Regions from separate parts of the Rhodococcus sp. PD04 genome, predicted to be linked through region 1. Evidence: riboswitches for the same ligand, from Rfam matches in the RefSeq annotation. Region 1 holds a riboswitch; each other region holds the start of a gene.
What was found. Region 1 has a riboswitch for thiamine pyrophosphate ahead of U9J23_RS07270 (3-oxoacyl-ACP reductase). Riboswitches for the same ligand answer to the same signal wherever they lie in the genome.
Positions count from the first base shown of each region.

Region 2: linked by a shared signal. The riboswitch ahead of thiC (phosphomethylpyrimidine synthase ThiC) and the one ahead of U9J23_RS07270 (3-oxoacyl-ACP reductase) in region 1 are both predicted to bind thiamine pyrophosphate.
Region 3: linked by a shared signal. The riboswitch ahead of U9J23_RS05655 (ABC transporter substrate-binding protein) and the one ahead of U9J23_RS07270 (3-oxoacyl-ACP reductase) in region 1 are both predicted to bind thiamine pyrophosphate.
Region 4: linked by a shared signal. The riboswitch ahead of thiO (glycine oxidase ThiO) and the one ahead of U9J23_RS07270 (3-oxoacyl-ACP reductase) in region 1 are both predicted to bind thiamine pyrophosphate.

Region 1 covers NZ_CP142143.1:1,564,371-1,569,842, forward strand. The annotation lists gene U9J23_RS07260 (phosphodiesterase) at 1-711, shown strand, start outside; gene U9J23_RS07265 (stealth family protein) at 708-2,204, opposite strand; TPP riboswitch at 2,465-2,556, shown strand; gene U9J23_RS07270 (3-oxoacyl-ACP reductase) at 2,611-3,375, shown strand; gene U9J23_RS07275 (LLM class flavin-dependent oxidoreductase) at 3,375-4,679, shown strand; gene U9J23_RS07280 (serine hydrolase domain-containing protein) at 5,044-5,472, opposite strand, start outside.
Region 2 covers NZ_CP142144.1:301,625-307,096, forward strand. The annotation lists gene thiC (phosphomethylpyrimidine synthase ThiC) at 348-2,105, opposite strand; TPP riboswitch at 2,104-2,213, opposite strand; gene U9J23_RS25760 (ArsR/SmtB family transcription factor) at 2,356-2,694, shown strand; gene U9J23_RS25765 (substrate-binding protein) at 2,710-4,125, shown strand; gene nthB (nitrile hydratase subunit beta) at 5,009-5,472, shown strand, end outside.
Region 3 covers NZ_CP142143.1:1,189,588-1,195,059, forward strand. The annotation lists gene U9J23_RS05635 (lipase family protein) at 1-767, opposite strand, end outside; tRNA gene U9J23_RS05640 (tRNA-Leu) at 1,115-1,188, shown strand; gene U9J23_RS05645 (ABC transporter ATP-binding protein) at 1,308-2,078, opposite strand; gene U9J23_RS05650 (ABC transporter permease) at 2,075-2,860, opposite strand; gene U9J23_RS05655 (ABC transporter substrate-binding protein) at 2,838-3,851, opposite strand; TPP riboswitch at 3,888-3,984, opposite strand; gene U9J23_RS05660 (hypothetical protein) at 4,306-5,472, shown strand, end outside.
Region 4 covers NZ_CP142143.1:4,102,667-4,108,138, reverse strand. The annotation lists gene U9J23_RS18845 (hypothetical protein) at 1-221, opposite strand, end outside; gene U9J23_RS18840 (NUDIX hydrolase) at 359-1,213, shown strand; gene thiE (thiamine phosphate synthase) at 1,245-1,934, opposite strand; TPP riboswitch at 1,963-2,075, shown strand; gene thiO (glycine oxidase ThiO) at 2,072-3,136, shown strand; gene thiS (sulfur carrier protein ThiS) at 3,133-3,345, shown strand; gene U9J23_RS18820 (thiazole synthase) at 3,338-4,123, shown strand; gene U9J23_RS18815 (hypothetical protein) at 4,215-4,757, shown strand; gene U9J23_RS18810 (ABC transporter ATP-binding protein) at 4,825-5,472, shown strand, end outside.

The DNA of each region.
Region 1 (5,472 bases):
CGCGGCCAGCCCGATGCCTACCGCAAGCTCCGCGGACTCGTCGAACCACTGGCCGCAGCACTCGACGCCGAGATCGTGTGGGCGATGGGCAACCACGACGACCGCGCGACCTTCCGTGAAGAGCTGCTCGACGAAGCGCCCCTCGGCGCACCGATCGACGCCGTCCACGCCGTGGGCGGACTTCGGATCGTCAGCCTCGACACCTCGGTCCCGGGCCACCACCACGGTGAGGTGACCGACGACCAGCTCGCCTGGCTGGCCGACGAACTCGCGACACCCTCGCCTTTCGGTACCGTTCTCGCACTGCATCATCCGCCCGTGCCGAGCGTGTTCGACATGGCCGTCCTCGTCGAACTGCGCGACCAGGCCGGTCTGGCCGAAGTACTGCGCGGCACCGATGTCCGCGCCATCCTCGGCGGTCATCTGCACTACTCGACCTCGGCCACGTTCGCGGGCATCCCGGTGTCCGTCGCCTCGTCGACCTGCTACACGCAGGACCTGAACGTCCCGGTCGGTTCGCAGCGCGGGCACGACGGCGCGCAGGGTTTCAACCTCGTGCACGTCTATCCCGACACGATCGTGCACTCCGTGGTGCCCAGCGGAAGCTACGCCACCGCCGGGCAACCCCACACGGCCGAGGACGCGGCGCGGTGTCTGGCCGAGGCCGGCATCCGCATCCCCGAGAACCCCGACCTCACCGTTCGGATCTAGCCGACGTCCGGTCGGCCCGGGTGGTCGGTCTCCCAGGGCGCCGGAATCGGGTAGTACCGCTCCAGGAACTGCGTGACCTTCGCGGTGCGCAGCTCCAGGTCGACCTCGGGCGTGCTGCCGTCGTTGAGGCAGAACAGGTCGAGATTGCGACGCGCCAGGATCGTGTCCAGATGTCGCAGACCGGACTTCACGGTGGTGTCGACGTACTCCACCTTCGCCGTGGTCTGCTGCACCGCGCGGCCGGTCAGCAGCGTGTAGTAGTGGTAGAAGGAGTTCGTCACCGAGATGTTGTCTGCCGCCCGGAACGGGCTCGCCGCCGTCGCAGCGAACTCGTCCGCGAACTCGCGTTCCATCTCCGCCATGATCGACCTGCGCAACGGGACCGGCGTGTGTTCGAGGTGCCGAGTGATGGTGACCCCGAAGCGATCCTGCAGGAGCTTGCGGTTCATGCGGGCGGAGTTCTCGAATCCGCTGCGCGACGGGTCGTTCCGGCCGAGCCCGATCCGCACGTCGCACTCGATGAACTTGCTGACACCCCCGCCGGAGAAGAACAGGCTCGGGCTCACCCGGCGACCGAAGAACATGTCGTCGTTCGAATACAGGAAGTGCTCGGACAGCCCCGGGATGTGGTGCAGTTGCGACTCGACCGCCATCGAGTTGTAGGTGGGCAGCGCCGACGGGTCGGCGAAGAACTCCTCGCTCCGCACGAACGTCACACGCGGGTCGTCGGCGAGCCACGCCGGTCGCGGCGAGTCGGTGGCGACGAAGATCCGCCGCACCCACGGCGCGTACATGTGGACCGAACGCAGGGCGTACTTGAGTTCGTTGATCTGCCGGTAGCGCGCCGGCGAGTCGTCGCCTTCGCCGACGACGTAGTTCTGCATCAGCTTCGCGCGCTTGGCCTGGAACGACTTCGACGACCCGTCCACCCACGAGAACACGAGGTCGATCTCGAACGGGATGTCGCCGGGGTGGCGGTCGAACATGCCCTCGATCGTGGGCCACAGCTGTCCGTACCGCTCGACCGTCGTCCGGCGCATCTCGTCGCGCAGGGCGGTCGTGCGGGTGAGAGCGTTCGGACGAGGCATGATCACCTCGTCGTCGGTGTAGGTCCACAGCTCGATGTCCACGCCGTTCGACGCGCCGTACCGCAACCCGCTCCTCAGTTCGACCCGCGGGCGGAACAGCCGGAACACCCGGTCCTTCCTGTCGCGCGAGAGCTGTCCGTCCGCCACCGGGACCGGGCGCCGTTTCAAGCCGACGGCCTTCGAGTAGAACGGCTCGTCGGCACACCCCTCGGCGAGAGCGGTGCGCAGCCTCTTCCGGTCGGCGCGGTCGATCGCGAGGATCGGGCGGTCGCTGTCGTCGCGCACGAGCAGGTAGTCGATGTGCGCCCGGTCGAGGACGCGGCGCAGGAACAGCGCGTCCTCGATCTGCGCCTCGTCGGGCGTGGTGGTGGTGATCGGGATGGCGTAGCGATCCTCGAACCACACCACCTCCTCGTGCCTCGCGGGGCCGCGGACCGTGGCGCGGCCGAGCGGGGGAGCGTCTCCGACCTTCTGAGAAAGGGAGACGTAGGGAGCGTTGTGTGGGGCCGGCGTGTGCGTCGGAATCTCCTTTCACGAGTCGGGACGGGAACAGCCATTTTAACGTCGATCTGAGCTAAGTTCTCGCGTAGGCGATGTGACGATCCTGTGAACGCCGACCCTGCCGGCTCTCGAAGGCCGAACCGGCGCCGTGTAGCCTGTCCGCAGGACTCGACACGGGGTGCCGGAAACGGCTGAGAGAACACCCGTCGAACCTGATCTCGATTATGCGAGCGAAGGGATGCCGAGCCGGCGCCGGGCCACAGGTCTGTCGCCCTCACGCACCCTTCCCCACACAGGGAAGGCACAGAAGATGTCATTGCAGAACCAGGTCGTCCTCGTCACCGGCGCCGGTCGCGGCCTCGGCCGCAGCATCGCGCAGGCGTTCGCCGACGAAGGAGCCGCCGTCGTCCTCGACTACCGGCGCAGCGGCGAGGGCGCTCACGAACTGGCCGACAAGATCGGACCCGAGCGGGCGGTCGCGCTGAAGGCCGATGTCACCGACCGCGCCGACGTCGAAGCGCTGTTCACCCGGGCCCGCGAGCACTTCGGACGTCCCGTCACCACGGTCGTCAACAACGCCCTGCCCGATTTCTCCTTCAACGGCGACGCTCGGCCCAAGGCAGACGAGATCGGATACGACCGGTTCGGAGCCCAGTTCGACGGTGTCGTCGGCGGCGCGGTCAACATCATCCAGGCGGCTCTGCCGGGCATGCGCGAGGCCGGTGGCGGCAGCATCGTCAACATCGGCACCAACCTGTTCCAGCACCCCGTCGTCCCGTACCACGACTACACCGCCGCCAAGGCCGCGCTGCTGTCGCTGACCCGCACCTTCGCCGCCGACCTCGGCCCCGACGGGATCCGCGTCAACATGGTCTCCGGTGGTCTGCTGCGCACGACCGACGCATCGTCGGCGACGCCGGAGGCGGTGTTCGACCTCATCGCGTCGTCGACGCCGCTGCGGAAGGTCACCACCCCCGAGGATTTCGCGGCCGCGGTGCTGTTCTTCGCATCCGACTGGTCGCGGGCCGTCACCGGGCAGAACCTGGTGGTCGACGGGGGACTGGTGATGAACTGATGCCCGGACCACGCACCCTCCACCTCAACGCCTTCCTCTACGGCGTCGGGCACCACTCTGCGGCATGGCGCCATCCAGGCTCCGCCGCCGAACGCATCGGCGACATCACATATTTCGAGGAGCTTGCCCGCACCGCCGAACGAGGACGCCTCGACGCCGTGTTCTTCGCGGACGGTCACAGCGTCAACCCGAAGTACACGGCGGGCACCACCTGGTTCCTCGAACCCCTCACCGCGCTGGCGGCTATGGCGCGCGCGACCGAGCACATCGGTCTGGTCACCACCGTCTCGGCAAGCTTCTTCACGCCGTTCCACGCGGCACGGATGCTGGCCTCGCTCGGCCACATCAGTGGTGGCCGCGTAGGAGCCAACATCGTCACCTCGATGTTCGACGAGGAAGCGCGCAACCACGGATTCGACTCCCTACCGCCGCACTCCGAACGGTACGCGCGGGCCGAGGAATTCATCGAGGTGCTCTGTGCGCTGTGGGATTCCTGGGACGACGGCGGTGTCCTCGTCGACCGGGCGGGTGGCAGGTTCCTCGACTCCGACGCGATCCGTCCGATCCATCACCGGGGCAAGCACTTCCGCGTCGACGGTCCGCTGACCGTGCCGCGGTGCCCGCAGGGCCGCCCCGTGCTGTTCCAGGCCGGAGCATCGGAGACCGGCCGCAACCTCGCGGCCCGTCACGCCGAGGCCGTCTACTCGGTCGCGTGGGACATGACCGCGGCGCTCGAGTACGCCACCGACCTGCGTGCACGCATCGCCTCCGTCGGCAGGGACGCCGGTTCGGTCGCCATCCTGCCGGGGCTCGTGACCTACGTCGGCCGCACCGAAGACGAAGCGTGGGCGAAGAAGGCGGAACTCGACGCTCTGCTCGACATCGACGCCGCTCTCGCCCAACTCGGAGTCTTCACCGGTCAGGACTACACGCGCCACGATCTCGACGCTCCCGTCGGAGACCTGCCGCCCATCGAGGAGTTCACCGGTCCGCAGGGCCGCTATGCGACGGTGCAGCGCATCATCGAGACACGCCGCCCGACCTTGCGCGAGCTGCTCGGTTACCTCGCAGCGGGTGGTGGCCACGCGACGATGATCGGCACCCCCGAATCCGTCGCCGACAGCATCGAGGAATGGTTCACCGCGGGCGCCTGCGACGGTTTCAACCTGATGTGTCCCGCCTATCCGGATTCCCTCGACGACTTCGTCGACCTCGTGGTCCCGGAACTGCAGCGCCGCGGCCTGTTCCGGACCGAATACCCCGGGTCGACCCTGCGCGACTCGCTCGGTCTGAAGGCGGTGTAACAGAGCGCGAACCGGTCATCGGAGCGGGTTGTAGAGCGCACCGATGACCGTTTCGCGCTCTGGAGCTCCCGACGACGGTACGAGCGAGCGACGTGACGCGCAGACCGTCCACGTCGACGACGTCGCCGTCCAGGTCGGCGGTGTGGATGTGCAGATCGTCGCTCGCCCGGCAGCTGCGCGTCGGCGGACGCGCGACGTGGATGCGGCCCAGCGGCGCGTCCCACACGTCGAGGCCGTGGACGACCGCGGCCGTCACATGACCGAGCGCCTCGTCGGCGTCGAGACGGGAAGCGACGAGGCGTGCCCGGGCGAGGTGAACTCCGGCGGGGCCGAGGCCGTGCCTGCCCACCGGACGCCGGTACGATCAGCCTCCCGGCGTCGGCGCGGGTGCGCTCTCCTCTGCGTCGGGAGCGCGTGCCGGATCGCCCGGCGCCTGATAATCGGAGCCGTAGAAGATCGGCAGGATGCCCTTGACGAGGGTCAGCGCCGAACCTTCACCCGACGGCACCGTCGACAGATTCGTGGCGATGACGATCGTCAGATCGGTGTCCGGGTCGTGGCCCATGAAGGTCATGAAGCCAGGAAGCTGCCCGTCGTGTCCGAGCAGCGGACCGAACCGGGCCATGCCGAGCCCGTATCCGGCGGTTCCCCCGCCCACCGACTGCACGCTGTCGAGCCGGGTCTGCTGCATCTGTTGGTCGAGCAACCCACCGTCGACCAGCGCCTTCACATAGCTGGTCATGTCGTCGACGGTGGAGATCGCAGCGCCCGCCGTCCACGCCCAGGAGGGATT
Region 2 (5,472 bases), on a different replicon from region 1:
GCTGAGCGAGTCACAAGTGCAGGTCACCCCCGATTCGGCAGCGAGGTGGGCGATGTCGTCACCGCCTCGCCCGCCGGCACCCGATCACTGCTACAGCGAACCCCGCTCACACATGGGCACTTTCGTTGAGCACGAGTGGATACCGCCGCTGAATCTCATTCCCCTCGTGCTCGAACCCGGACGGTCGCCGGCACCGCGAAACCGCACATCGATGCCGACTCCGTCCTCGACCACCTTCGTCATCGCGACACAACGCCACCCGGCAGAGCAAGTGCGGGCGTGCGTCACGCCGCTGAGGGCGTTGCGTCCGTGTCCTCCCGTCACCTGGACTCAACGCCCCTGCGACCTCAGTTGTCCTGTGTCACACGCTTACTTTCGGAGGACAGGACAGTAGGGGCATCCAAATACACCGTGCTGCCGGCGGCCCTGAACTGGTCGGACATATGTTGCATCCCGGCGACGGCGGCCTGGTCGGCGGCGTCACCGAACCTGGTCCGGATGTCTTGGGAGATACGCATCGAGCAGAACTTCGGCCCACACATCGAGCAGAAGTGCGCCGTCTTGGCCGGTTCAGCCGGAAGCGTCTCGTCATGGAACTGCTCGGCCGTATCCGGATCCAGCGACAGAGCGAACTGATCCCGCCACCGAAACTCGAAACGCGCCTTCGACAACGCGTCGTCACGCTCGACGGCACCGGGATGGCCCTTGGCGATGTCGGCAGCATGAGCGGCGATCTTGTACGTGATGACCCCGGTCTTCACGTCGTCCCGATTCGGCAGTCCCAGATGCTCCTTCGGGGTGACGTAACACAGCATCGCGGTGCCATGGCGGGCGATCTCGGTGGCCCCGATCGCGGAGGTGATGTGGTCGTAGCCCGGAGCAATGTCGGTCACCAGCGGCCCCAGGGTGTAGAAAGGCGCTCCATGACATAACTTCTGCTGACGCTCCACATTTTCCCGCACCCGATGGATCGGGATGTGGCCAGGGCCTTCGACCATCACCTGAACGTCGTGAGCCCAGGCACGGGTGGTCAGTTCGGCAAGGGTGTCCAGTTCGGCGTACTGCGCGGCGTCGTTGGCGTCGGCGATCGACCCCGGTCGCAGCCCGTCCCCGAGGGAAAATGCCACGTCGTAGCGGGCGAAGATCTCACACAGTTCGTCGAAGTGGGTGTAGAGAAAATTTTCCTCGTGATGGGCAAGGCACCAACCGGCCATGATCGACCCACCTCGGGAGACGATGCCGGTGAGCCGCTCGGCCGTGAGCGGTACGTAGCGCAGCAGCACTCCGGCGTGGATGGTCATGTAGTCCACACCCTGCTCACACTGCTCGATCACGGTGTCGCGGAAGATCTCCCACGTCAGCGCATCGGCCTGGCCGGCGACCTTCTCCAGAGCCTGGTAGATCGGCACCGTGCCGATCGGCACCGGGGAGTTGCGAATGATCCACTCTCGGGTGGTGTGGATATCTTCGCCGGTGGACAGGTCCATCACAGTGTCCGCGCCCCAACGGGTGGCCCAGCGCATCTTGTCGACTTCGTCGACGATGGAGCTGGTCACCGCTGAGTTGCCGATGTTGGCATTGATCTTCACCAGGAAGGACTTGCCGATGATCATCGGCTCGGACTCGGGGTGGTTGACGTTGGCGGGGATGATCGCCCGACCCGCCGCCACCTCCGAGCGCACCAGTTCCACGTCGCAGTTCTCCCGCAGCGCCACGAACCGCATTTCCTGGGTGATGATCCCCGCCCGGGCATAGTGCATCTGCGTGACCGTCCGGCCTGTCTTCGCTCGCACCGGGACAGGTCGGGGCCCCTTCCACTCCTGGGACGCCTCTCCACGCCGCACCGCCGAGCGGCCATCGTCGAGCAGATCCCGTTCTCGCCCCGGGTAGTGCTCGACGTCGCCGCGAGCAGCAATCCAGTCGGCGCGCGTCGGCGGGAGCCCGACCAGCGGATCGCTATCGGGACCTGCAGTGCGGTAGACCTGCAGCGGCGGGTTCGGCACCCCGCCGGGAGAGTCGTTCAAGCGGATCTCTGTGACAGGTACACGCAGGTCGTGTTCCTCGTCGTGGACATAGCTCAGGGCATGCGAATTGGGTGCACTCATCGGAATCGTTCCTACTTCCTTCGCCGGCATTACCCGGGCAGGTTCGACGGTCGCAGGCTGCCTCAGCCCGATCTCAGCCCCTGCAATAGGGCTCCCGTGGGGACGGCACAGACCCTAACACCCGGCTTCTCCTGCTGCAGATGTAGCTGGTCCGGTCGTCGGAGCGGTGCGAAGTCGGCCCGTCCTGTACGAGCTACGAGGAGGTACTCTTCTATATGTAATTGACTGTTGACTCGAGGAGATCGGGACCTTGTCCGCACAGCTGGCCTTCGATGCCCTCGCCGACCCTGTACGGCGAGCCATTCTCACTGTGCTGGCAGAGCGTGACGAGTGCAGCGTCAACGAACTGGTCGACCAGATCGACAGCGTGGGACGCACCGGCGTCTCGAACCACCTCCGGATCCTGCGGCACGCGGGCCTGGTCACCGAACGTAAGGCCGGACGCTTCCGTTTCTACTCGATCGACCCGGCCGGTCCCGCACGCGATGTCATTGCAATGTTGCAGGAATTGTTCCGAGGAGCCCTGTCAGATGCCGTCGAGGCCGCAGACCGCACCGCTGCCACCGACACAACCTTGCGACGTGCATAGCTTCCAGGAAACACGGTGACCCAGCTCGTACTGCACGCCGAAGAGTGGACCGCATCCCCGCCCTCGGTGGCCTACAGCCTTTTCGGAGCAGGCGACGAGGCGGGATGGCTCTTCGGCGCGGTATGCGATCGGGTCGAACCCGGCGCTGCCGTGCGTATGGCGGTCCACCTCAGCGGTTCCGGCGCAGAACCGGTCGAAATCCTCGGCCGTATTGCTGCCGCACGTCCGCATGCGTACCTCGATATCGTGCACGACCAGCCCTGGCGAGGGCGTATCAAACTCCGTTTCGAAGCCGCAAACGGTGGTACGAGAGTTCGGCTCATCGCCGAACTCGACCAGCCCGGATTGGAATGGTTGATGCGGCGTCGAGGGTTCCCTACCTCTCGAAACGCCTCTTCCCATCCCCGTCTGGGATTGTTGACGTCGAAATCCGGACCCGGCAGCCTCTTCGCCACCTCGATTGACAACGCCGCCATGCTGGCACTGGAGGAAATCAATGCCGAGGGCGGCATCCACGGCAGTCCAGTCGAGTTGATCGTGGGTGATGACGCCACAGACCCGCAGACCGGCGTCATGGAAGCGCGACGACTCGTCCAGGCAGGCTGCCGGACCATTCTGGTCGCCGCCACATCGGCTACCTACACCGCCGTTGCCGAGGCGCTCAGTGATGCACCCGTGCTGCTGGTACAGCCGGTCATGAACGAAGGAGGGCGCGGCGATCGTCTCCGCCTCCAGCTCGGCGAGCGGCCGGGCGACCAGTTGGCAGCAGCCGTGAAACCACTCATGCGGATGGAGGGGGTGCGACGATGGTTTCTGGCCGGCGACGACTATTGTTGGCCCCGTACGACACACGGCCTGGCACGCCAACTGTTGCCTCGGTACGGCGCCAGAGTCGTCGGGGAAAAGTTCGCATCTCTGGGAACTCGTGACTTCGCCCCGATCATCGAATCGATCCAGCAATCGGGTGCCGACATCGTACTGTCGACATTCGTCGGAGCTGATGCTGTTGCGTTCGAACGGCAATGCTATGCAATGGGATTGCGGGATCAGTGCATCACTCTGGCGCCCGCCTTGGAAGAGTCCACGCTGACGTACATCGGCGACGAAGCGGCCCGTGGCCTCTACTCCGTCTCGGGGTACTTCCAAGGATTACAAACGGAAGGTAACGCCTCGCTCCTGAAGAGGTACCGGGCGCAATTCGGTCCTTGGGCACCGCCGCTGTCGACGTTGAGCGAGTCGGTGTTCGAGGCAGTTCACATATGGTGGCAAGCGGCCCGGAAAGCCGAGGATAGCGAGCGGATCGCCGCGGCAATGCGTCACGGCGAGTTTCAGCTACCGCGGGGCACCGTCACCTTGAGCGAGGACCGACTCAGGCAGCAGCTCCATTTGACGAAAGCGACCGGCACAGAACTGTATCCTGCCCTCGGATGAGTTGAGACCTCGCTTGCTGGTACCGAAGACCAGGGCATATGTCTGGTCATATCGACGTGCTCGCTCCGTCTGCAGTTTCGTTCCCGGCCGGACGGATGCGCAACCACCGAGCGCAACTCGGGGTCGTCTGTGCATCAGCGTCGCCAGGATTGCTTCCGGCTACGCTCGGGTCCCGCGTTACCGCCATTCGACGCGATGTCGATCCCGGTCAAGGCGACAATGACAGCTGCCAGATCCTCCTCTGTGGGATCGGGACCGGTCGCGGAGGTCGAGGCTTTCTGCGAGATCTGCTTCCCTCTCGGGGGTCGTTCTGACTTCATTCTTCGCCTTCCTTTGTGAACGTCTCTCTGCGGCACTTCCGGCCACAGTCAGCATCTTTTGAGATAGCTCCGAATGCAGACGGTTCACGATTCGTTCCGGGGGCTCGACGAACGTCTTCCAGTCTCCAAAACAAACAGCAGTGTGGTCGAATTTGTGGCCGTCAGCGCGTTGAGCCGCAGAGTGAATGCGCGGCAATCGAACTCAGATTATCGGGCCATTGCCCCACTGTCCACAGCGCGTGAGCGCGATACACGTGGCAATAAAGAATGACTGCCAGAACGCTCGTGCCGACACAGGCGAGTGCGGCGCTCTATTGCAGGCAACCCACACACCGGATAGGTCTCCACGATCGTACCTCCAGACGGATGGTGGGGATGTTCACTTTCTCTCTGGAGCTCCCTGGAGCCACTCGCGCCGACGCATCCACGCTCGGACAGCCCACGGTGCGGATCACCCCTGTTCGTCGGTAACAGAACAGTAACATGTCATCAGGTCATGACGTGTTGACGCATTAGACGAGGGCACATAGGGTTGGTGACTCACGGCACAAGGAGAGCATTTCATGGATGGAATCCACGACCTCGGTGGCCGCGCCGTCCTGGGTCCGATCAAGCCCGAATCCGATGAACCTGTTTTCCATTCCGATTGGGAGCGGTCGGTTTTGACGATGTTCCCGGCGATGGCGCTGGCCGGCGCGTTCAATCTCGACCAGTTCCGGGGCGCGATGGAGCAGATCCCCCCGCACGACTACCTGACCTCGCAATACTACGAGCACTGGATGCACGCGATGATCCACCACGGCATCGAGGCGGGCATCTTCGATTCCGACGAACTCGACCGCCGCACCCAGTACTACATGGACCATCCGGACGAAACGACCCCCACGCGGCAGGATCCGCAACTGGTGGAGACGATCTCGCAACTGATCACCCACGGAGCCGATTACCGACGCCCGACCGACACCGAGGCCGCATTCGCCGTAGGCGACAAAGTCATCGTGCGGTCGGACGCCTCACCGAACACCCA
Region 3 (5,472 bases), 370 kb from region 1:
AAGGCAGGGTGTGCGGATTGGCCGAGTTCCCTGGCCATCTCGCCGATGTCCATCGGGACGCCGCCGTAGGCGGAGCCGACGATCGGGATCTCGGGCGCGTAGGTCGGGGCGAGTGCCGCCGCCATCGCCGTCGCCATCCCGCCGCCGGAGTAGCCGGCGATGCCGACCGGGCTGTCGGCGAGCTCGAGCGGGGCGTAGCGTTGCGCGGCCCGGATGCCGTCGAGGGTGATCTGCCCGCCGACCTTCGCGGCACCGTAGGCGCTGTTCGGTCCGAGATGGTCGGGAACGGCCAGCGACCAGCCGCGCTGGATCGCGATGAGCAGACCGGGGGATTCCCGGATCCCTCGCAGCGGGTTCGGCGCGTACAGCGCGGTCGACGGCGCGCACTCGAGACCGAGCGCGTTGATGATCGCCTGGTACGAGACGAGCGGACGACCCGGCGCCCCACCCTGAGGGGACAGCACGGTCGTCACGGCGGAGATCGGTTCGCCGGCGGAGTTCGTCGACCGGAACTTCAGCTGGACGGCGTCGGTGCCGGGGAATCCGAGCGGCGGCGGAACGACGCGTGCGGCGAGGACGTCACCGGGCTGCCGGTCGGCGATGTCGTCGGGGGTGCTGTAGAAGGAGTCGTTCACGGACGCGGGGTAGACGATGCCCTCGGCCTGTGCGGAGGGCGCGGCCACCAGACTCGGCGTCGCGGCCAGGGCTACGACGGCCACCGCGGTGGCGAGTCGCCCGATCAGTGGTCGTGCGGTCGTGAAGCGCATCCATGGTCCTTCTCTTCGAGCCCGGTCCACCACCCGGCTGTCCGCTTTGTACTTGTCTCCCCGCAGGATGTCGGCCGGAAATCGAGGTGCGTTACAGCCCGGGCGAGGAGCACACTCGAAGTCGGATCCGAGGAGGTCGAGGGGCAATGAGGATCGAACCTTACACGGCCGAACGACGAAGCGACGTACTCGATCTCTCCCTCCGGGCGTGGCGTCCCGTCCTCGGGCTGTACCGGCCTTCGTCTACGAGGGGACAGGATACGAACGCCGTCCCGTCGCACGGTACTTCGAGAACCTCGCGCCCCGGCGCGGTGGTGGACAGTCGTGAACGCTAATGTGATCCCCACGCCCCTATAGCCCAATTGGCAGAGGCAGCGGACTTAAAATCCGCCAAGTGTGGGTTCGAGTCCCACTGGGGGCACAGGGCCGGGGTCGTCCCCGATGCATCCGCTACCTCTCTCGCCATCCGCTACAGCAATTGCCGTAGCGGATAGCGAATCTTGTAGCGGATGTACTGGTGGCGAACAGTTCGGCCGGTGACTATCCCGAGGGCAACCTCCGTTGCGCCTCGTGTCGTGACCGGTGCAGGACCTCCATGAGCTCGTGTTCGAGCGCCACGAACTCGCTCGACGCGCACGCCTCCAGGGTTCGGGGTCGGGGCAGGTGCACGCGTACCTCGTGCCGGACCCGCGCCGGTCGCGGACCGAGGACGACGACCCGATCGGACAACAACACCGCCTCGCGCACGTTGTGCGTCACCATCAGCACTGTCCACCGGTGCTGCTGCCACACCTGTTGCAGCCACAGCTGCATCTCGGTGCGGGTGAGCGAATCCAGGGCGCCGAACGGCTCGTCGAGCAGGAGCACGTCGCGCCCCTGCAGCACCGTGCGTGCGAGCGACGCGCGTTGACGCATACCGCCCGACAGTTGGTGCGGGGCAGCGTCCTCGAAGCCTGCCAGGCCGAAGGTCGGCAGCAGTTCGCGGGCGCGGGCGCGAGCGTCGGATCGTTGCACACCCTGCACCTCGATACCGAGGGTGCAGTTGTCGAGTACCGTCCGCCACGGGAACAGCAGATCCTTCTGCGGCATCAGCGCGACCCGCCCGGGTGCCGCGGGGGAGTCGCCGACGAGAACCTCTCCGGCGTCGGGCTGTTCGAGTCCCGCGACGATCGAGAACAGCGTCGACTTGCCGCACCCGCTCGGCCCGATGAGGGACACGAACTCGCCGGGCTCCACAGCACAGTCGATGCCGTCGATCACCGCCCGGTCGCCGTACGACTTGTGGACCGAGGCCACCGTCACCGCATTCATCTCTCACCCCTCGTGAGCGCCCACGGCGCGACCACCCGTTCGACGACGAACGTCAGCGCGTACAACAGGAGTGACAGAGCAGCGGTCACCACTACGGCAGCGAGCACGAGATCGGTGCGGAACGAGTTCTTCTGCGTGCTCATGTAGATGCCCAGACCGGATGTCGCGCCGACGTATTCCGCGAACACCGCACCCACTACGGCGTAGGTGATGCCGATCCGCAGGGCGGTGAAGAAGCGGGGGAGCGCGGACGGCAGGCGCACGTAACGGAACTGCTGCCACCGCGACGCGCCCATACTGCGCAGCAACGCGCCCGCCTCCCGGTCGGCCGCCGCGAACCCTTCGAGCAGCCCGATCGCGACGGGGAAGAACGTCACCAGCGCGATGACGAGGATCTTCGGCAGCAGTCCGAAACCGAACCAGATGATCATCAACGGCGCGATCGCGATGATCGGCAGGGTCTGCGACACCACGAACAACGGCACGAGTGCCCGCCGCAACCACGGCGAGAAGTCCACGACGATCGCGAGGGCCCACGCCAGTGCCAGCGACACGGCGAACCCGACGAGCGTGACCTGCAGTGTGGACCAGGCGTGCCCGGCGATGTCGACGCGATGCGCCCATCCCTGTGTGAGGACGCGCGCGGGAGAGGGCAGCACCTGCGGTCGGATACCGCTCACCACGACGTATGTCTGCCAGATCCCGACCAGCACCCCGGCGACGAGCAGGGAGGGTAGGAATCGACGTGCGTGGCCGGTGTCAGCGGTCTTCGAGGTAGTCATCGGTGACATAGGTCGACCAGTCCGGCTCGGTGGTCAACGGGCTGCCGTCGGGGCCGGACAGCACGCCGTTCTCGTAGAGGAATCGGGCGTAGCCCGACCATTTCCCGGCGTCGAGGACCCCGACGGCGCCGGCGGCGTCGCGCATGTAGTCGGCGGCGAGCATGCGCTGGCTCTCGTAGACGAGTTCCTCGTCGGGGAAGGCCCCGGGATTCGCCTCGATCAGCGCCCGTGCCCCGCGATCGGGGTCGTCGGCTGCGATCCGGTAGCCCTGGTGCAGAGCCTGCACGAAAGCGCGCGCCTGCTCCGGGTTCTCCGACATCCAGTCCTCGTTGCCGTCGACGACGATCGCGTACGCATCGGGGAAGCCGTGGTCGGTGAAGCCGAAGTACCGCATGGGCAGTCCGCGGTGTTCGGCCTCGAGACCCTCCCACGCCAGGTACGACACGGTGAAGTCGGCGGTCGACGAGTAGACCGCCTCGTACGACGACGTCCCGAGCGTCACGCTCTCGAACTCACCGCGACCACCATCGTTGCGGATCACCTCGGCGAGCATCTCGTCCTCGCCGGGGTTCGCGAAGCCCGCGAAGGTCTTGCCGTCGAGATCCGCGGGCCGCGTGATCTCGGCGTTGTCGGCCCGCACGGCGATTCCCGTCGCCCAGTGCTGCAGCGGTGCGAGGACCGCGACGGTCCGGGAACCCGCAGCTCTGGCGATGGTCGACGTGGCGTGCGTGGAGATCCCGAACTCGGCGCTACCGGCGTCGACGAGGGTGTCGGGCGTCGCGTTGTTGTACGGCAGGATCTCGACGTCGAGACCCGCCTCGGCGAACAGGCCCTCCTGCTGCGCCACGTACAGGCCGGTGTGGTTGGTGTTGGGCGTCCAGTCCAACGCGAATCGGATGGTGTCGCTCCCGGAATCGGACGAGCACCCGACGACCGCGGAGAGTGCGGCGACGAGGGTGATCAGTCCGGCGAGAGTCCGCCGCGCGTTCACTGCGCCGGCAGGGGACGGATCGATGTGGGGGCAGGCACGGTCATATCGGGACATCCCTTCGTCAGCATTACCTGATCAGGTTCGACGGGTGTGATCTCAGCCCCGCTCGTGCGGAGCACCCCGTGTCACGGGCGACCCTAGCACCATGCCCTCCGGGATCACCGGGGCGGCCGCAGAACGGAAGATGTGACCCGAAGTTACGGAAATGCCCAGGTCGGGACGTCACCCTCACATTTCACCCGTAACGGAAGGGTCGAAGGTCCCGACTATTCGAGTGATCGTCCCTGTCACCTCCCCCCCGACGACAGGGGCCATCGGTCTGCGCACGTCTCCCCCTGGCGTGGACGATGAAGGGCCCGTCGGTGAACTCCGACGGGCCCTTTCTTCTGTCGTTTCCGTGGACCCGACTCCCGCAGCGGTGTTCAATACGCACGAACCGATCGGGGGATGGGGAATGCGCGCAATGATGGGTGCCGCACTGGCTGCGGCAGTGATGGGAAGTGTGCTCACGGCGCCGGTGGTGTCGGCGGAGACGAGCGGACGCACCGAAATGCCGTATGACTCGTCGGCGCCGCTGGCCGGCGAGGTGCTCGGGTCCGTGGTGTCGATACCCGCACCGCTACCGCCGGTGGCCGGACCGCGACCTGCCGCGTGCGACCGGCTGTCGTATCTGCGGTGGCGTTCGGCAGACGGACCGGAGAATTCGGCCGACGCCGACCGGATCCTCGTCGCCCAACCGGGAATCTTCGAGGGAGCGGGTGCATTCGAGAGCGTCGCGCGCAACACCGTCGTCGCGGCCGCGACTCGCGGTGCCCACATCGAGTTCTGGGCACTCGACCGGCGATCGAACTGCCTCGAGGACCACACCGGTACCCGGGCGGCATTGCGGACGGGTTCGCTCGACACCGCGACCGACTACTACTTCCACGGTGCCGAAGTGGACGGGCGACGATTCGCCGGCCACGCGAGCGGCGCCGACGTCGCATGGCTCTCGCATGTCGGTCTCGAACAGACGCTGCGCGACCAGTACGACCTGCTGCGTCACGAACTTCCCGACCCGGCGCTGCGGAAGCGGAAGGTGTTGTGCGGCGGGCATTCTCTCGGCGGTTTCATCACCGGCTACTTCGCGGAATGGGACTTCGACGGAGATCCCGCCACCACCGACGACGCAGGTTACAACCAGTGCGGCGGGTACTTCGCGCTCGATACGGTGATTGAGGCGGGCGCGCCGTTCCCGGGGCGGGGTGCCCTCCCGGATCTGCCCGACACGGTCTCGGCACCGCTCGATGCGATCTCCGGCTCCATCTCGACGGCATCGCCGGTGCTGGCACTTCCTGCGGTCATCAATCCCGAGACGACGAATCTGCTCGCACTCACGGGACTCGCCGCGCGATTGGACCCGGACAGCACCGACGGCATCGTCCCGCGCATGCCCGACAACCCGAACGTCGACTGGACGTTGCGCACTCTGTTGTCGGGGGACTACGCGATGTTCGCGACGGGCGACCCGGATGTGCGGACGTTGAACGCGACCAACGAGGCGGTGCTCGGTGCGATCCTCGACGACAATTCGCAACCGCTGGGATTCCTGCAGGCGAGCGTCGGATTCATCACCGGTGCG
Region 4 (5,472 bases), 2.5 Mb from region 1:
CGGTCGTGGGTGGCCTGCCTGCCGGAGACCGTCGTCGCGGAGACCGCCGCCGACGCGACGAGCAGAACGGTGAGCACCACGCCGAGGACCACCAACCGCACCGGCGTGGATCGCAACAGCGCGCGGGCGTCGTCGAACCGGGCGTCCGGAGCGTCGGTGCCGGCGTCGTCGCGAATATGGCTCTCGACAGGCGCGAAGGGAGGGGTGATCCGTACGTCCACCGGGCACTCCCTTCCTCGTGTCGAGCGCTCTGAGGGGAGCATATAAGCAGCCCGGCGGTATTGTTGCCGTCCACGGACGGCGGGGATCCGGTACCGGGCACAGGCCCGGACGAGGGCGGGTCGGAGAGGCGGACGCAATGCGTGGAGACGGTGACGGCTGGGCGGTCGGACCGGACGGTGAGAAGCGCTGGGGACGACACGGTGCCGCAGGTCTGCTGCTGCGCGCTCCGCTCGCGGACGGTCGCCCCGCGGTTCTCCTGCAGCATCGGGCGGCGTGGTCGCACCAGGGTGGCACGTGGGCACTTCCCGGTGGAGCCCGCGACTCGCACGAGAGCACCGTCGACGCCGCCGTGCGGGAGGCCCACGAGGAGGCCGGCATCGATGTCGCGGCCGTGACGGTGCGCGCCGAACGCGTCACCTTCGGTCTCGCGGGCGGATGGACCTACACCACCGTCGTCGCCGACGCCACCGAAACGCTCGTGACCAGCCTCAACCAGGAGAGCACCGAACTGCGCTGGGTGCCCGAACCGGAGGTCGAGGCGATGCCGCTGCACAGCGGCTTCGCCGAGGCGTGGCCGTCGCTGCGCACCTCACCGGTACGCATGCTGCTCGACACCGCGAACGTGCTCGGTGCGAGCGGATCCACCGGATGGTGGCGCGACCGCCCCGGCGCGACGAGCGCCCTGCTCGCCGACCTCGCTGCGGTCCTGCCCCGCACCGTCGAATTTCCCGACGGGACGTTCGGCTGGGTCCCCCGCGTCGAAGCGGTCCTCGAAGGGCATGCCCGCGACGCGACGATCGACGACGCCCGGATCCCGGTACACAGCGCGGACGGCAGCGGCGACGACGAATTGGCCCGGCTGGCCTCCACCGCGACGGCCGTGGTCGACCCCGGCGTGACGGTCGTGGTCACCGCGGATCGCGGCCTGCGCGCGCGGTTGCCCGAGGGCACGATCGCGATGTCGCCCTCGGCCGTGCTGGGCTGGCTGTAGCCCCTCGGGCCGGCAGCGGCCTTCAGCGGCCTCAGGCGGGCAGTGCGGCCTCGAACGCCGCGGCGGCTGCCCGCGGATCGGAGGCCTTGGTGATCGCCCGGACCACCGCGACCCGCGTGGCCCCGGCATTGAGCACCTCGGGGAGCCGCTCGAGATCGATGCCGCCGATCGCGAACCACGGTCGTGCCGGTTGCGACTGCGCGACCTCGCGCGTCACCTGCAGCCCCGCGGCGGTCCGTCCCGGCTTGGTCGGGGTGTCCCACACCGGCCCGGACGCGAAGTAGTCGACGCCCTCCTCGATGTCGGCGAGCGCGGCCTGCGCCCGACTCGACGTCGAACGGCCGATGACGATCTCGTCGCCGAGGATCTGCCGCGCGTGCCGCACCGGCAGGTCGCCCTGACCGAGGTGCAAAATGTCGGCGCCCGCCGCGAGAGCGATGTCGGCGCGGTCGTTGACGGCGAGGAGTGCACCGTGGCGTGCACACGCCTCACCGATGATCTCGAGGGCGGCGAGTTCCTCGCGTGCCTCGAGGCGTCCGAACTTCTTCTCGCCGGCCGAGTCCTTGTCGCGCAACTGGACGATGTCGACCCCACCGGCGAGGGCCTCCTCGACGAACCGTGCGAGGTCACCGGTGTCCCGGCGAGCATCGGTGCACAGGTACAACCGGGCGGTCGCGAGGCGGCCGCGCGGGTCGGGATGGTTGCCGCGATAGGTGGTCACGACCAAGACGGTAGCCTCTAGGCAGAAAGTGTGACGACACGGGAGTCCCGAGGTTCGCGGGGCTGAGAGGGGGCCTGCCGGCCCCGACCGTTATGACCTGACCCGGATCATGCCGGCGCAGGGAGTGAGGTGGACCGATGACAACTGTGGCCGTCGTGGGTGGCGGAGTGATCGGGCTGTCGATCGCATGGCGCGCGGCCCGCTCGGGGCACGTCGTGACCGTGCACGACCCGAATCCCGGTAGCGGCGCCTCGTGGGTGGCCGGGGGAATGCTGGCCCCGCTGTCCGAGGGCTGGCCCGGCGAGGACCATGTGCTGTCCCTGGGTGCGGCGTCGCTCGACCGCTGGCCCGGCTTCGCGGACGCACTGCGCACGGAGACCGACGTCGACGTGTTCACCGCCGAGGCGTCGCTGACCGTTGCGCTCGACGCGGCGGATGCGGCCGACCTGCGGACCGTCGCCGAATGGGTCGGGGAGCGAGGGCACGAGATGCGGCTGCTCTCCCGCGCGGAGATCCGGGAGTTCGAGCCGTCGCTCGGCCCGAAGGTCCGGCTCGGACTGCTCGCACCCACCGAGTCGTCGGTCGACAACCGCGCGCTCGTCGACGCCCTGCGCACTGCGGCCACCGGGGCCGGGGTGCGTTTCTCCGACGGCGCCGTGCACGACCTCGCCGACCTGCCCGACGATCAGGTGGTGCTCGCCGCCGGCTCGGCGTCGGCGCGGCTGTGGCCGGGTCTTCCGGTCCGACCGGTCAAGGGCGAGATCCTGCGGCTGCGGGTGCGGCCGGGCGCGACCCCGCCGCCGCAGCGCACCATCCGTGCGAGTGTCCACGGACGGCCCGCCTATCTGGTGCCCCGCCACGACGGGCTCGTCGTGGGCGCGACGCAGTACGAGGCCTCCGACACGCAGATCACGGTGGCCGGCGTGCGCGATCTGATCGCCGATGCCGAGACGATCTTCCCGGCGCTCGGCGAGTACGAACTGTTCGAGGCGAGCGCGGGCCTGCGCCCGATGACCCCCGACAACCTGCCGATGATCGGCCGGCTCTCCGATCGTGTCGTCGCCGCGACCGGCCACGGCCGCAACGGTGTGCTGCTCACGCCGCTCACCGTCGACGCGGTGCTCGCCGAACTCGGCGGGCGGTCACTGGCCGACGCGAAATACGCCTGTCCTGGACGAATTACGGAAGCGAGTGTGGGATGACGAACGTGTCCGTGGGCATCACCGTCAACGGTGAGGACAAGTACTACGACGCGGCCCCGACCGTGTCGCAGCTGCTGAACGAGCTCGGTCTGCCCGAGAAGGGAATCGCCGTCGCCGTCGACGGTGTCGTGTGCCCGCGCGGTCGCTGGTCGGAACCGGTGGCACGCGGCGCGAGCATCGAGATCCTCACGGCGGTCCAGGGTGGCTGACACACACGATCCCGGCGCCGATCTGCCGCAGCTGACCATCGCCGGCCGCACCTTCGGGTCGCGGCTGATCACCGGCACCGGTGGCGCGGCGAACCTGGCCGTGCTCGAGGAGGCGCTCGTCGCGTCGGGCACCGAACTGACCACCGTCGCGATGCGCCGCGTCGATGCGGCCTCCGGAACCGGTGTCCTCGATCTGCTGCGCCGTCTCGGCATCGAACCGCTGCCGAACACCGCCGGGTGCCGCGGCGCGAAGGAGGCCGTGCTGACCGCGCAGCTCGGGCGGGAAGCGCTGGAGACCGACTGGGTGAAACTCGAGGTCATCGCCGACGAACGGACGCTGCTGCCCGACGCTATCGAACTCGTCTCGGCGGCCGAACAACTCGTCGACGACGGCTTCGTCGTCCTGCCGTACACGACCGACGATCCCGTCCTTGCGCGCCGTCTCGAGGATGTCGGTTGTGCTGCGGTGATGCCGCTCGGTTCGCCGATCGGCACCGGCCTCGGTATCTCGAACCCGCACCACATCGAGATGATCGTCGAGGCGGCGGGCGTGCCGGTGATCCTCGACGCGGGAATCGGAACCGCCTCCGACGCGGCGCTCGCGATGGAACTCGGTTGCGACGCCGTGCTGCTCGCGACCGCCGTCACCCGCGCGAAGGATCCGGCGCTGATGGCGTCGGCGATGCGCCACGCCGTCGAGGCGGGATTCCGTGCCCGGCACGCCGGTCGGATCCCGAAACGCTTCTGGGCTCAGGCATCTTCGCCGATGGAGCCGTGACCGGTACGGAAAACCCTTGAGAATCCTCGTGTTCAGGGGTTTTCCGATTATCGCGTGACGGGATACCGTGCGGTCGGTACGATCCCCGGGCATGACAATTGCACACCGAATCCTTTCCGCCGCCGCTGCCGGGCTCATGGGTGTTGCCGTCGCTGTCACGGCACCGGGCGTCGCAGGCGCCCAGGAGCCGTGCCAGCTGAGCCGGTCGAACACCGGACCGAGAACGTGCGAGATGACGCAGCTGGCCACGCCTCCCGTGCTGACACTGGGCGACGGCATCTGCGCCGGCATCGTGCGCGCGGGTGGAACCGCCTTCGACGGCCCGCTCGACGAGTCCTACTCGATCTACTCGGTGGCGGGCGCCACCCACGGGATCGAACTGCGGATCACGCAGGGCTATTCGCTTCTCGGCGAGTGGACACCGAGTGTTCTGAACTGCGACGTCACCGTGGCGTTCGACTGGCACAATCTCGACACCGGCGCCCGCGGCACGGAGACCCGCTTCGTGCCGGCCTTCCACACCAGCACCCGGCCGTTGTTCATGCACGTGTTCCCCGGGCAGGGCCGTGTCGCCCTGACGATGCGTACCGAGCGACCGAGCATCCCGGTCACCGTCGAGGTGTTCGTCCCCTGACACACCGCGTGCGGCTCCGGGCGCGTGATCGGATGCGCGGGCCGGAGCCGCACGTAGGGTGGTGCGCATGATCGAAGTGACCGGCTTGACCAAGACCTTCGGGTCCACGACCGCGGTCGACGACCTGACGTTCACGGTCCGTCCCGGTATCGTCACCGGCTTCCTCGGCCCCAACGGGGCGGGGAAGTCCACCACGATGCGCATGATCCTGGGACTGGACCGGCCGACCTCGGGAACTGCACTGATCGAAGGGAAGCCGTACACCGAGCTGACACGGCCGCTCACCACCGTCGGCGCACTGCTCGACGCGAAGTGGGTGCATCCCAACCGGTCGGCGCGGTCGCATCTCGCCTGGCTGGCTGCGTCGAACGGTCTGCCCGCCTCACGCGTCGACGAGGTGCTGCGCCAGGTGGGGCTGACGGAGGTCGCCGGCAAGCGCGCCGGCGGATTCTCTCTCGGCATGTCGCAGCGACTCGGTCTCGCCGCCGCGCTGCTCGGCAACCCGCGCGTGCTGCTGTTCGACGAACCGGTCAACGGCCTCGACCCCGAGGGCATCGTGTGGATCCGGCGGTTCATGCAGGCGCTCGCCGCGGAAGGCCGCACGGTGCTCGTGTCCAGCCACCTGCTCTCGGAGATGGCGCAGACCGCCGAACATCTGATCGTCATCGGGCGTGGACGGCTCATCGCCGACACCTCGGTGAAGGAGTTCGTCGAT